3 regions of the Pseudomonas monsensis genome follow, and region 1 is predicted to be linked to each of the others. Evidence: predicted binding sites of a transcription regulator. Region 1 holds the regulator's gene; each other region holds the start of a gene.
What was found. Region 1 encodes FliA, which starts transcription of late flagellar genes. Its sites were predicted from a motif close to CTAAAGTTTNNNNNNNNNNNGCCGNTAA; they were not measured.
Positions count from the first base shown of each region.

Region 2: HV782_RS28465 (methyl-accepting chemotaxis protein) is a predicted target of FliA. The motif match lies at 2,490-2,517, and genes of this name have one in related genera.
Region 3: HV782_RS02810 (methyl-accepting chemotaxis protein) is a predicted target of FliA. The motif match lies at 2,535-2,562, and genes of this name have one in related genera.

Region 1 is NZ_CP077087.1:2,020,041-2,024,977, forward strand. Features, by position in the region: gene flhF (flagellar biosynthesis GTPase FlhF) at 1-743, shown strand, start outside; gene fleN (flagellar synthesis regulator FleN) at 860-1,690, shown strand; gene fliA (RNA polymerase sigma factor FliA) at 1,687-2,427, shown strand; gene HV782_RS08815 (chemotaxis response regulator CheY) at 2,595-2,966, shown strand; gene HV782_RS08820 (protein phosphatase CheZ) at 2,985-3,773, shown strand; gene HV782_RS08825 (chemotaxis protein CheA) at 3,810-4,937, shown strand, end outside.
Region 2 is NZ_CP077087.1:6,411,734-6,416,670, forward strand. Features, by position in the region: gene HV782_RS28460 (aldose 1-epimerase family protein) at 1-188, opposite strand, end outside; gene HV782_RS28465 (methyl-accepting chemotaxis protein) at 408-2,384, opposite strand; gene HV782_RS28470 (LysR substrate-binding domain-containing protein) at 2,568-3,488, opposite strand; gene HV782_RS28475 (NorM family multidrug efflux MATE transporter) at 3,647-4,937, shown strand, end outside.
Region 3 is NZ_CP077087.1:646,016-650,952, forward strand. Features, by position in the region: gene HV782_RS02805 (DUF924 family protein) at 1-383, shown strand, start outside; gene HV782_RS02810 (methyl-accepting chemotaxis protein) at 567-2,459, opposite strand; gene HV782_RS02815 (hypothetical protein) at 2,741-2,995, shown strand; gene HV782_RS02820 (lipocalin family protein) at 3,027-3,596, shown strand; gene HV782_RS02825 (formimidoylglutamate deiminase) at 3,719-4,937, opposite strand, start outside.

The DNA of each region.
Region 1 (4,937 bases):
CGCGTCAGGCCTGGCGCATGTTGCTCGCGCATCTGGCGCGGATGATTGCCGTGCCGGAAGTCGAGCCGCTGGAAGAGGGCGGGGTGATTGCCATGGTCGGCCCGGCCGGCATGGGCAAGACCACCACGCTGGCCAAACTGGCCGCGCGTTATGTGCTCAAATACGGCGCGCACAACGTGGCGCTGGTGAGCATGGACAGCTTCCGCATCGGTGCACAGGAACAGCTCAAGACCCTCGGGCGGATTCTCAATGTGCCGGTGACGCACGTTGATCCGGGCCAGTCGCTGGTGCAGGCGCTGGATCCGTTGCTGCGCAAACGCGTGGTGCTGATTGATACTGCCGGCCTGCAAGCCAGTGATCCGGCCCTGCGCATGCAGCTGGAAAGTCTGGCCGGGCGCGGCATCCGTTCAAAAAATTATCTGGTGCTGGCAACCACCAGCCAGAAACAGGTTCTAACCGCCGCTTATCACAGTTACAAGCGTTGCGGGCTTGCCGGGTGCATCCTGACTAAACTGGATGAAACGGCCAGCCTTGGCGAAGTGTTGAGCCTGGCGATCAGTCATGAATTGCCGGTCGCGTACCTGACCGATGGCCCACGGATTCCGGATGATCTGCATCTGCCGCGCCGTCATCAACTGGTCAGCCGCGCCGTCAGCGTGCAAATGCAGGAAGAACCCAGCGAAGAAGCCATGGCTGACATGTTCGCTGATATCTATCACAGCCCGACCAAGCAGGTAGGCTGAGGTATTCATGAACAGTTTTTGTACCTACATCGATGGCCTGCCATGCATTGTTCCGGTTGTGAACGCGCAGCCAGTAATGTGGCCTCCGTCTATGCAAGACAAGGTAAAGAAATAACATGGGCAGCATGCATCCCGTACAGGTGATCGCGGTGACCGGCGGCAAAGGTGGCGTCGGCAAGACTAACGTGTCAGTGAACTTGTCTCTGGCGCTGGCAGAGCTTGGCCGTCGGGTCATGCTGCTGGACGCCGACCTGGGGCTGGCGAACGTCGACGTTCTGCTGGGACTGACCCCCAAACGTACTTTGGCCGACGTGATCGAAGGCCGCTGCGAGCTGCGCGACGTCCTGTTGCAGGGCCCCGGCGGGATCCGCATCGTGCCGGCCGCTTCCGGCACCCAGAGCATGGTGCACCTGAGCCCGGCGCAGCACGCCGGCCTGATTCAGGCGTTCAGCGACATCGGCGACAATCTCGACGTGCTGGTGATCGACACCGCTGCGGGTATTGGTGACTCGGTAGTCAGTTTTGTACGCGCCGCGCAGGAAGTGTTGCTGGTGGTCTGCGACGAGCCGACGTCCATTACCGACGCCTACGCGCTGATCAAACTGCTCAACCGCGATTACGGCATGAACCGCTTCCGCGTGCTGGCCAACATGGCCCAGAGCCCGCAGGAAGGGCGCAACCTGTTCGCCAAGTTGACCAAGGTCACGGATCGCTTCCTTGACGTGGCCCTACAATACGTCGGCGCCGTGCCTTACGACGAAAGCGTGCGTAAGGCGGTGCAGAAGCAGCGTGCGGTCTATGAAGCCTTTCCGCGTTCCAAGTGCGCCCTGGCGTTCAAGGCCATCGCCCAGAAGGTCGACACCTGGCCGCTGCCGGCGAACCCGCGCGGCCACCTGGAATTTTTCGTCGAGCGCCTCGTGCAGCAAACGGCAGGACCAGTGCTATGACCGCCAGCGGTATGAATTACTACAAGAAGTCGGCACGCGACGCGCAATACGAGTTGATCGAGCGTTACGCGCCACTGGTCAAACGCATTGCCTACCACTTGCTGGCACGCTTGCCGGCCAGTGTGCAGGTCGAAGACCTGATTCAGGCCGGCATGATCGGTCTGCTCGAAGTCTCGACCAAATACGACGCCAGCAAAGGTGCCAGTTTCGAAACGTACGCGGGCATTCGAATCCGCGGCGCGATGCTCGATGAAGTCCGTAAAGGGGACTGGGCGCCACGCTCGGTTCACCGCAACACCCGTATGGTCAGCGACGCAATTCGGGCAATTGAAGCTAAAACCGGCCGTGATGCTAAAGATCACGAGGTTGCGGCCGAACTCCAATTGAGTCTCGACGATTACTACGGGATTTTGAATGACACCCTGGGCAGCCGCCTGTTCAGTTTCGACGACCTGTTGCAGGACGGCGAACACGAAGGGCTGCACGAGGATGGCGCCAGTGCTCATCTTGAGCCGTCACGCGATCTGGAAGATGAACGTTTCCAGGCCGCACTGGCGGACGCGATTGCCAATTTGCCGGAGCGTGAGCGACTGGTGTTGGCGCTGTACTACGACGAAGAGCTGAACCTCAAGGAAATCGGTGAAGTCCTTGGCGTCAGTGAGTCGCGGGTCAGCCAGTTACACAGCCAGTGCGCGGCCCGCTTGCGGGGGCGTTTGGGGGAGTGGCGAGCGCGCTGAAGGCAGTGTGGGGACACTGCGAACGAGGCTGGTGCGGTGATGAACGGCACCGGTCTTGCTCTGTTGTGCTCCAGACAGTCTTCGAGTGCTACGCCGGATTGATTGAAATGGCGCGTCCAGGTGCTGGGCGCGTTTAAGACTGCTTGGAGGTCGAATTGGACAAGAACATGAAAATCCTCATCGTTGATGACTTCTCAACGATGCGGCGGATCATCAAGAACCTGCTGCGTGATCTGGGGTTCACCAACACCGTCGAGGCCGACGATGGCACCACTGCCATTCCGGTGCTCAACAGCGGAAGCATCGACTTTCTGGTAACGGACTGGAACATGCCGGGCATGACCGGTATCGACCTGCTGCGCCACGTACGTGCCGATGAAAAACTCAAGCACCTGCCCGTGCTGATGGTGACGGCAGAAGCCAAGCGTGAGCAGATCATCGAAGCGGCCCAGGCCGGTGTGAACGGCTACGTGGTCAAACCTTTCACGGCTCAGGCGCTGAAAGAAAAAATCGAGAAGATTTTCGAACGCATCGGCTGATGAACGCGCGGGGGAGCTATGGAGCATAACGAATCTTCACAGGGCGATTTCGAGTCGACCCTGAAAAAACACGCGGTCGAACTGGTCGAGAGCCTTGAAAAAGGCAGGTTCGGCGACGCTGTGCAACTGATCCATGAGCTCAATCAGACCCGTGACCGCGGCCTGTATCAGGAAGTGGGCAAGCTCACGCGCGAACTGCACAGTGCGATCGTCAACTTCCAGATTGATCCGCACATGCCGCAGGCCGAGGAAGTGTCGCAAATCACCGACGCCACCGAACGCCTGGGCTATGTGGTCAAGCTGACTGAAGCCGCGGCCAACCGCACCATGGATCTGGTGGAAAGCGCCACCCCGGTGGTCAATGGCCTGGCTGACGAAGCCCAGGCCCTGAGCACCGATTGGGGTCGCTTCATGCGTCGCGAGGTCGGGGCTGAAGAGTTCCGCGAACTGGCGCGTCGGGTCGACGGTTTTCTGTCGCGCAGCAGCACGGACAACCGTGCGGTGTCGAGCAACCTCAACGACATCCTGCTGGCCCAGGATTACCAGGACCTGACCGGTCAGGTGATCAAGCGCGTGACCCAACTGGTCACCGAAGTCGAAAGCAATTTGCTCAAACTCGTGCTCATGGCCAGTCAGGTGGACCGCTTTGCGGGCATCGAACATGACCGCGCCGCGATGCTTGCAGAAAAAGATCCACAAAAACATCTCTCGCAGGGTGAAGGTCCGCAGATTCATGCCGATAAACGAGAAGACGTTGTGTCCGGTCAGGACGATGTGGACGATTTGCTATCCAGCCTTGGATTTTGAGTTTTAGGTTTTTAGACCTGTAGGAGCACCCCATTAATGAGCTTCGGCGCCGATGAAGAGATCCTTCAGGATTTCCTGGTTGAGGCCGGCGAGATTCTTGAGCAACTGTCCGAACAACTGGTTGAGCTGGAAAGCCGCCCGGATGATGCAGATCTGCTCAACGCAATTTTTCGCGGTTTCCATACTGTAAAAGGGGGCGCCGGCTTCCTTCAGCTCAACGAGCTGGTGGAGTGCTGTCACATCGCCGAAAACGTGTTCGACATCCTGCGCAAGGGTGAACGCCGCGTTGATGCCGAACTGATGGACGTGGTGCTCGAAGCACTGGACGCGGTGAACAGCATGTTCAGCGAAGTCCGTGAACGTGCCCCGATCACCGCCGCCACCCCGGAACTGCTGGCCGCGCTGGCGCGTCTGGCCGAGCCGCAAACGGCCGATCAAGCCCCGGCTTCACCGGTGGCCGAGATGATCGAAGAACTGGTCGTCGAAGGCGATTCGGGCGATTCGGGCGACATCACCGATAACGAATTCGAACAGCTGCTGGACTCGCTGAACGCCGTCAAGGCCGAAGCCGAAGCCCCGGTCGTTGCTGCACCGGTGCAAACTGCCGAAGCGGCCGCCAGCGATGAAATCACCGATGCCGAGTTCGAGTCGCTGCTCGATCAGTTGCACGGCAAAGGCCAGTTCGCACCTGACGCCGTTGCACCGACGGCAGCGCCTGCGGCACCGGCGGCGGGCGACAGCTCGGACATCACCGACGACGAATTCGAAGCACTGCTTGATCAGTTGCACGGCAAGGGCAACTTCGCCGTGGAAGCGCTGGAGTCGGCGATCGCCTCGGCACCGGCGGCACCTGCCGCACCGGTAGCCGCTGCTGCCGGCAGCGACCTGATCAGCGATCACGAGTTCGAATCGCTGCTCGACGAGCTGCACGGCAAAGGCAAGTTCGATGCAAGCGCTGCGACGGCCGGCTCCGCGTCGACAGTCGCCGCGCCTGCCGCCAAGGCTGCAGCGGCTCCGGCCGCCGCGCCGAAGGCCGCTGCCAAGCCTGAGCCAAAAGCTGAAACGCCAAAACCGGCTGCCGCTGCTGCACCGGCGCCGGCTCGTGCTCCAGCAACTCCGCCACCGGAAAAACCGGCGAGCGAAGCCGAGACCACCGTGCGAGTC
Region 2 (4,937 bases), 2.0 Mb from region 1:
TGCCGCCCACCGTGCAAGGTACGCAGGCTCACGGAAAAGGGTTTGTCGGTTTTCACCCCGAGCTGCTCACTGGTAATACTCCAGTTTTGTGCAGGCTTGTTGGTATCGAGAAGGACGTAATCCCAAGCCATGGCGTGGGAAGCAGCAGAGAATGCGCCGAGGGCGACGGCGAGTTTGAGCGGGGTCATGGCAGCAGCCTTTATTGGAGTTGTGCCATTTTTATAGCGCTGCGGAAACGTTTCAGCAAGTGTAACGGAGCTTGCGATCGTGTGATTTATCAAGAATTGGCAGGGATGCCTTCGCGAGCAAGCTCGCTCCCACAAGGTTTTCGGGTGTTCACACAATTTGTGAGCTACCCCGGAAAATGTGGGAGCGAGCTTGCTCGCGAAAGCTATTTCAGCCGCGCATCAACGAAAGCGATCAACCTCGGAACGCAAATCCGCCGCCAGCTTCTCAAGCTCCTTGGCGGTAACAGCCAGGTTCGACACAACCTCACGCTGCTCACTGTTGGCCAGTGCGATGCTCTGCAAATTGCTGCTCAACAGAGTCGCAGTGCTGCTCTGCTCCTGAGTGGCCGTGGTAATCGCCGCAAACTGCTGCCCCGCCGAACGGCTTTGCTCGTCGATCCGCGCCAGCGCCGAAGCAACATTCGCGTTACGCGACAAACCTTCCTGCATCAGCACATTGCCCTGTTCCATGGTGCTGATTGCGTTGCCGGTTTCCTGCTGGATGCTGTGAATCATGCTGGAAATTTCATCGGTCGCCTGACGGGTGCGCGAGGCCAGGCTGCGCACCTCATCCGCCACCACGGCAAAACCGCGGCCCTGTTCACCGGCACGCGCCGCTTCAATCGCAGCGTTCAGCGCCAGCAGATTGGTCTGCTCGGCAATCGAAGTGATCACGCTGACAATGCCGCCGATTTCCTGGGAGCGCTGGCCGAGGGTGTTGATCACGGTAGCAGTGGTGTTCAGTGCGCCAGCAATTTGCTCCAGCGAGGAAGAAGCCTCTTCCATCGAGCTACGACCGATCTGCGTTTGCTGAGCGTTTTCCTGGGCCAGACGCTGGGTGTTGCCCATGTTGTCGGCGATGTTCAGCGAGGTGGCGCTGAACTCTTCGACGGCGCCGGCCATGCTGGTGATTTCCCCGGACTGCTGCTCCATGCCTTCGTACGCGCCACCGGACAAACCGGACAGCGCCTGTGCCCGGCTGTTGACCTCCTCCGAGGCGCGGCGGATGTGCTCGACCATGGTCGACAGTGCCTGGCTCATCTGGTTGAACGCGCGGGACAACTGACCGATTTCGTCGTTGCTCGACACGTTCAGGCGCACGCTCAGATCACCGGCGCCCAAGGCTTCGGCCTGTCGCACCAGATCACTCAGCGGCGCCAGTTTGCTGCGCAGCAGCCAGACCACCGAACCCACAGCCAGCAGCATCGCCAACAGACTGCCAATGGCCAGTTGCGTACCGACACTCCAGGTCACCGCGCGAATCTCGGCTTTCGGCATGCTCGCCACGACCGACCATGGCCCGCCATCGAATGGCACGGCGATGCTGTAGAAGTCTTCGGAGGTGTCGCTCCAGAACTCACCCTTGCCCGGTTTCGCAGCCAGACCTTTGATCACCGGAACCGCTTGATCCAGCGCCTGCACCCCCGCCGGCGCGACCAGCCATTTGTTTTGCTCATCCAGCAACGCCAGCGAACCGCTCTGGCCGATGCGGAAGCGCTTCAGGTTGTCGAACTGGATGTTCTGCGCATCGGTGTAATCGAAGCCGACGAACAACACCGCAATCACCTTGCCGCTGCCATCGCGCACCGGGGTGTACTGGGTCATGTAGGAGCGATCGAACAACAAGGCACGGCCGACGTAACCTTGCCCCGCCATCAACTTCGCATAAGCCGGGTGCGCATGATCGAGCAAGGTGCCGATGGCGCGCGTGCCGTCCTGTTTGGTCAGCGAAGTGCTGACCCGCACGAAGTCTTCGCCGCTGCGCACGAACAGCGTGGCGACGCCCGCTGTCATCTGCTTGAACTCGTCGACTTGCTTGAAGTTGTTGTTCAACACTTCGTCGCCCAGGTGCAGGCCCGGGGTCTGGGTACCGGCCACGGTCACCGGCTCATCCGGATGAATGCTCAGACCGCTGCTGAAGCGCTTCTCGAACAACCCGCTCAGGCGTTGGGTGCTTTCACGCAGCGTGCCGTGAAAAGTGCTCAACTGGTCGGCCAGCAGTCGCGCCTCGCTGGCGAGATGCTCTTCACGGGTGGCGAGGTTGGCGGTATCCAGCGAACGCAGGGCGAACACCGTACTGCCGCTGATGACAATCGCCAGTATCACGGCGAGCGCGAGGCCCAGCTGCGAGGCGATCCGGGCGCGAGGTTGAGACATGGGCAGCTCCTGGCCGAGCCACGTGATCCTCCTTGATCTCGACTCGGAAATTTTTCTGGTTGTGGGGTGAATCGTGGACACCGGCACGACGGTGCCACAAGCACGTATTCGGCGGTGGATCCGAATACTTGAGCGGAAAACAAGGTTATGGCACAAGGCCGGCATTGTGGCGGCTCTAACGTTTCAGCTCAAGCGTGCAACCGCCGGCAACTCCATGGCTCGCACTTCGCCTTGGAGGAAATCGCTGAGACGGCGCAAACGTTCACCTCCCGGACGGGTTTTCGGCCACACCAGGTAATAATTCAGCCCGCTGGCGACGGCCGTCGGCCACGGCAGACTCAGGCGCCCCTGAGCGACATCTTCGGCGACCATCAGCAAGTCGCCCATCGACACCCCGTAACCACGCGCCGCCGCGATCATCCCCAGTTCCAGGGTATCGAACACCTGACCGCCCTTGAGCGAGACCTGATCGGACAGCCCCATGTGCTCCAGCCAGCTGCGCCAGTCGCGCCGATCCGGGGTCGGGTGCAACAGCTCGGTGCAGGCCAGGCGCGCAACGTCCCAGGGCTGGTCGTTGAGCAGGTTCGGCGCGCCGACCGGAATCAGCTCTTCGGGAAACAACAGACTGGCCTCCCAGTCCGGCGGGAAGTGCCCGTCACTGAGCAGCACCGCGCAGTCGAAAGGCTCGTTGTTGAAGTCCACCGAATCCACGTCCATCCATGCGCTGGTCAGTTGCACCTCGTTGCCTGGCTGCAAGTGCCGGAATCGACTGAGCCGCGCCAGCAGCCAGCGCATGGTCAGGGTCGATGGCGCTTTCATCCGCAGGATGTCGTCTTCGGCGCGCAAGGTATTGCAGGCTCGCTCGAGGGCGGCGAAACCTTCGCGAATCCCCGGCAACAGCATCCGTGCCGACTCGGTGAGTTGCAGGTTGCGCCCACTGCGATGAAACAACTTGCAGGCGAAATGCTCTTCGAGGGTGCGAATGTGCCGGCTGACCGCGCTTTGGGTAATCGACAGCTCCTCGGCGGCGCGGGTGAACGAGCTGTGCCGCGCCGCCGCTTCGAATGCGCGCAAGGCATACAAGGGAGGAAGACGACGAGACATTCGGAAAGCTCCTATAGCGGGATGCGGCCAACTTAGCAGAATCTGCCCTAGATGAGTTTGACTCATGCCACCCATCCTTTTTATCCCTTTGTGCGAAACCGTTTGAGCGCCGAGAATCGACGGCTCCCTGTTCCCTCTTTAAATGAGTGGTGAAGATCATGCAGCAACCTGTGCGTACCGAACTCTGGGCCATCCTGCGGCTGTCGGGGCCGCTGATCGCTTCTCAGTTGGCGCACATGTTGATGGTGCTGACCGACACCCTGATGATGGCGCGCATCAGCCCCGAGGCACTGGCCGGTGGCGGTCTGGGGGCGGCGAGTTATTCGTTCGTGTCGATCTTCTGCATTGGTGTAATTGCAGCGGTCGGCACGCTGGTCGCGATCCGTCAGGGTGCTGGCGACATCATCGGCGCGGCACGTCTGACTCAGGCCGGATTATGGCTGGCGTGGCTGATGGCGCTGGGCGCCGGGTTGCTGCTGTGGAATCTCAAACCGCTGTTGCTGCTGTTCGGCCAGACCGAAACCAACGTCATTGCCGCCGGGCAATTTCTGATTGCCCTGCCCTTCGCCCTGCCCGGCTATTTGAGTTTCATGGCCCTGCGCGGCTTTACCAGCGCGATTGGCCGGGCGACCCCGGTGATGGTCATCAGCCTGGGCGGCACCGTGGCCAACTTCCTGCTCAATTACGCACTGATCACCGGCATGTTCGGCCTGCCGAAACTGGGTTTGACGGGCATCGGCCTGGTCACGGCCATTGTAGCCAGCTGCATGGCACTGGCGCTGGCCTGGCATATCCGCCGGCACCCGGCTTACGACGCTTACCCGCTGCGCGCCGGGCTGTCGCGGCCGAACCGGCAATACCTCAAGGAGCTCTGGCGCCTGGGCCTGCCCATTGGCGGCACCTATGCGGTGGAAGTGGGTTTGTTTGCCTTTGCGGCTTTGTGCATGGGCACCATGGGCAGCACGCAGATGGGCGCGCACCAGATCGCCCTGCAAATCGTCTCGGTGGCGTTCATGGTGCCGGCGGGCATGTCGTACGCCATCACCATGCGCGTCGGCCAGCATTACGGCGCCGGGCAGTTGAACGATGCGCGGATGTCCGGACGGGTCGGCATCGCCTTCGGCGCGGTGGTGATGCTGGGTTTTGCCATGGTGTTCTGGTTGTTGCCGAATCAGTTGGTCGGGTTGTTCCTCGATCACAATGATCCGGCGTTTGCCGAGGTCATTCGCCTGGCCGTGAGCCTGCTGGCAGTGGCTGCGTGGTTCGAGCTGTTCGACGGCACCCAGACGATCGCCATGGGCTGCATCCGTGGGCTCAAGGATGCCAAGACCACGTTTCTGGTCGGGCTCGGTTGCTATTGGTTGATCGGCGCGCCGGCGGCGTGGTGGATGGCGTTCCACCTCAACTGGGGGCCGACGGGCGTCTGGTGGGGGCTGGCGCTGGGCCTGG
Region 3 (4,937 bases), 1.4 Mb from region 1:
TCGATCAATTGCCGCGAATGATCTTTCGCGACTCTCCCAAAGCGTTTTCCGGTGATCTGCGCGCGCAGAAACTCGTCGCCCAAGGCATTGCGGCGGACTTTGACCGGCAGTTGAAGCCGATCCAGCGGGTATTCATTTATCTGGTGTTCGAACACTGCGAAAACCTCGCGGTGCAGAACGAAGCCGTTTCACGGTTTATGGATCTGGTGGCTGAACAGCCGGAAGCCGAGCGGGCGGTGTTTGCCGATAATCTGGATTACGCCGAGCGGCACCGCAAAGTGATTGCGCGGTTTGGCCGGTTTCCGCATCGCAATGCGGTGTTGGGGCGGGAATCTACGGCTGAGGAGTTGGTGTTTCTTTCTGGGCCTGGCTCTAGATTTTAAGAGCTTTCCCTCACCCTAGCCCTCTCCCGGGGGGAGAGGGGACTGATCGAGGTGTCTGGGCTTGATACATCGACCTGAGATATCGAGTCGAACTCAGGTTTTGAACAGTGTGAAGATCGGCTCCCTTTCCCCCTCGCCCCCCTGGGGGAGAGGGTTGGGGTGAGGGGGTAAAGCCCTTGATCTTCAGATCCTGAAACTGCCCACCAACTGCTTCAACCGCGCCGCCTGCTGCTCCAGATCCGAGCACGCCCGCAGCGTTGCCTGCAGGTTCTCCACACCTTCCTGGTTCAGCGTGTTGATCTCGTTGATATCGACATTGATCGACTCGACCACTGCGGTCTGCTCTTCGGTCGCGGTGGCCACCGACTGGTTCATGCCGTCGATCTCGCCGATGCGCTGGGTCACGCTGCCCAACCGCTCGCCGGCCTGGTTGGCGATGCCGACGCTGCTTTCGCTCTCGCGCTGGCTCTCGGTCATGATGTTCACCGCCTGGCGTGCGCCGACCTGCAGCTCTTCGATCATCTTCTGCACTTGTTGCGCCGAATCCTGGGTACGGTGCGCGAGGTTGCGCACTTCGTCCGCGACCACGGCAAAACCACGCCCGGCTTCACCGGCACGGGCCGCTTCGATCGCGGCGTTGAGCGCCAGCAGGTTGGTCTGCTGCGAGATGCTGGTGATCACTTCCAGAATCTGGCCGATGTTTACCGTGTTGCTGTTGAGGGTTTCGATGTTGCCGCAGGAGTCGCTGATTTTTGCCGACAGTTGCTGCATGGCGTGGATGGTTTTATCTACCACCTGCTGGCCGTCGACCGCCAGGCTGCGCGCATCGCTGGAGTGCTGCGAGGCGAGGGCGGCGTTTTGCGCGATTTCCTGGGCGGCGGCGCCGAGCTGGTTGATCGCGGCGGCCACGCTGTTGGTGCGGCTGGCCTGCTGGTCAGAGTTGTACATTGACGAGTTCGATGCGGCGACCACGCGCAGGGCGACTTCGTTGACCTGGCCGGTGGCCGAGGACACTTCGCGGATCGAGGTGTGAATGCGCTCGACGAAGCGGTTGAACGAGGTGCCCAGTGCGCCGAACTCGTCGTGGCCGTGGATCACCAGACGCTTGGTCAGGTCGCCCTCGCCTTCAGCGATATCGTGCATGGCGCGGCCCATGGTCAGCAGCGGTTGCATCAGCACGCGGATCAGCATGCCGAGCAGGGCGATGATGATCACCACGGCAATGACCATGGCGATCAGCGCCGAAGTGCGGAATTCACTGAGCATCGAGAACGCAGTGTCTTTGTCCAGCACCAGCGCCACGTACCAGTCGGCCGATGGCACGCCGTTGACGTGGGTGAAGGAGATCAGTTGAGTCTTGCCGTCGAACTCGACTTCTTTCAGGCCCGGGCTGACCTTCGGCGCGCCGTTCGGATACGCCTCGGCGAGGGTCTTGAGCACCAGTTTGCTGTCCGGGTGGATGAGGATCTTGCCCTCGCTGCTGACGATGAAGGCGTGGCCGTGGCCGCCGAAGTTCAGCGAGTTGATGATCGCGCTGACGCTGCTCAGGTCGATGTCTGCACCGGCCACGCCGAGCATCTGGCCCTGGCGCTGCACCGGGGTGGCGACGGTGATCACCAGTTTGCCCGACGAAGCGGCGATGTACGGTTCGGTGACGATGGTCTGCTGCGCGCTGTTGGCCGCCTTGTACCAGCCACGGGCGCGCGGGTCGTAGTCCGGCGCGCGGTTGCCGGCGGGCACCGAGAACATCACGCCGTCGACACCACCGAAGTAGCTGAGCTGGAAATTGCCGGTGTAGGCGGGCAGGTCGATGATGCGTTTCAGGCTGGCGGGTGCATTACCGTCAACCGCCACTTGCTGCGACAGCGATTGCAGCAACTGAATCCGGCTTTCCAGCCAGGTCTGGATGTTGCTGGTGGTCAAGCTGCCCAGTTCCTGCATCGACGCTTCGGTGCTGCTGCTCAGGGCTTCGCGTTGTCGGTAATCGTTGAACAAAATGAAACAGGCGAACGCAATGGCCACCACGAGGGCGGCAGCCAACAAGATCTTGTGGCTGAATTTCATGTTTCTGGTCATCGAATGAACTACCGCGAAGGGACTGGTCAAGAAAGGGCGGCAATTTGCCACACTCGGGGGCTTTGCGCTGCTCTTATTTCGACCGCGGCGCGCCAAAGATTAGGCGGTTTTCGTGAAATGCGACGAAATGCGCACCAGGCCCACAAGGTGTCTGATTTATCGGCAAAAGCCAGACGGGCGGGCTAATAAATAGCCGTCCGTACAGGGAACCAGAAGAAGGTTTTCTCTTCTAAGCTTCTGGTTGGCACCCTGCCATCCCCCCTCGTTCCAGGAGTTACACCATGTCGCTGCGATCTATCGCCCTGTTGTCGTTTTGCGTGCTGTTGGCCGCATGCAGCAAGGTCAACCAGGAAAACTACTCGAAGCTCTCGGCCGGCATGGCCAAGGCCGAGGTTGAGACCTTGCTCGGCAAACCCACCGACTGCTCGGGCGCGCTCGGCATGTCCAGTTGCACCTGGGGCGACAAGAACAGCTTTATCAGCGTGCAGTACGCCGGTGACAAAGTGCTGATGTTTTCCGGCCAAGGCCTGAAGTAAACCGGGGCTTCGCGCCCACGGAGAAGAAAAAATGAAGCGGTTATTGTTGATCCTTTTTGCCGGCCTGGTGTTGGCCGGCTGCGCCACTTCAGGCGTCGACCCGTTGGCGCCGAAGACGGCCAACAGTGTCAATCTCAAGCGTTATCAGGGCACCTGGTACGAACTGGCGCGCTTGCCAATGTACTTCCAGCGCAATTGCGCGCAATCCGAAGCCCATTACACCCTCCAGCCTGACGGTAACGTCGCGGTGCTCAATCGCTGCCTGACGTCGCAGTGGCAGTGGGAAGAGGCCAAGGGCAAGGCTTATCCACAGGTGCCGGGCAAGACCGACAAGCTGTGGGTCGAGTTCGATACCTGGTTCTCGCGGCTGATTCCGGGTGTGGCGAAAGGCGAATACTGGGTGTTGTACGTCAGCGATGACTACAAGACTGCCATCGTCGGCGATCCGAGTCGCAAGTACATGTGGCTGTTGTCGCGCACGCCGACCGTCAACGGTGTGGTGCGTGAAGAACTGCTGAGCAAGGCGCGGCAGCAGGGGTATGACACCACGCGATTGATCTGGCGAACGTCGGATCGGCAGATGGCCAAGACTTCGAATTAAGCATCGCCACCAATCAAAATGTGGGAGCGAGCTTGCTCGCGAAGAGGCCGTATCAGTCGACTGAAATGTTGACTGATACACCGCTTTCGCGAGCAAGCTCGCTCCCACATTTTTGTTTTGTGTCAGCCTAAAAGGTCGCGCAGGACCTGGGTGAAGGCGCGGGCGCTGTCCTCTTCGCCGGCATGCCGGCCGTCACGCACCACCCACTGGCCGTTGACCAGCACATCGCGCACCTGACGATCGCCACCGGCGAACAACCACCGATTCAAGATCCCGTCACCCGTGGCCGTGGCCAGATACGGATCGTTGCCATCGAGCACAATCCAGTCCGCACGCTTGCCAACCGCCAGCGCACCAATCGGTTGCCCCAACGCCTGCGCACCACCGTCCAGCGCTGCGTCATACAACGTACGCCCGACCATCGGCTGATCCGCGCCATACAAACGGTTACGCCGCTGATCACGCAAGCGCTGGCCGTATTCCAGCCAACGCAATTCCTCGACCACGCTGAGCGACACATGGCTGTCGGAACCGATACCCATACGCCCACCCTGGGCGAGGAAATTCACCGCCGGGAAAATCCCGTCGCCGAGGTTGGCTTCGGTGGTCAGACACAGGCCGGCGATGGCGCGACTCTTGGCCATCAGCGTGACTTCTTCCGGGTTGGCGTGAGTCGCGTGAACCAGGCACCAGCGCTGATCGACTTCGGTGTTTTCGTAGAGCCATTGCAACGGACGCCGTCCGCTCCAGCTCAGGCAGTCATCGACTTCCTTCTGCTGTTCGGCGATGTGAATGTGCACCGGGCACTGTTGGTCGCTGGCGGCCAGCACTTCGCTGATCTGCTGCGGGGTCACCGCGCGCAACGAGTGAAAGCACAGGCCCAGCGATTGCGCCTTTTGCTGCGCCAGTAATGGCTGCAAGCGCGATTGCAGGTTCAGGTAATTTTCGGTGCTGTTGATAAAGCGACGCTGGCCGTCGTTCGGCGTCTGCCCGCCAAAACCCGAATGGCTGTAGAGCACCGGCAGCAGGGTCAGGCCGATGCCGCTGTCACTTGCGGCCTGGCTGATGCGCAGCGCCAGCTCGGCCGGGTCGGCGTAAGGCTGGCCGTTGTGGTCGTGGTGCACGTAATGGAATTCGGCGACCGAGGTATAACCGGCCTTGAGCATCTCGATGTACAACTGACGGGCGATCACCCCGAGCTGATCCGGACTGATTTTTCCGACCAGCCGATACATCAGGTCGCGCCAGGTCCAGAAACTGTCGTTGGGATTGCCGGCCACTTCGGCCAGTCCGGCCATCGCACGCTGGAAGGCGTGGGAGTGCAGGTTGGGCATCCCCGGC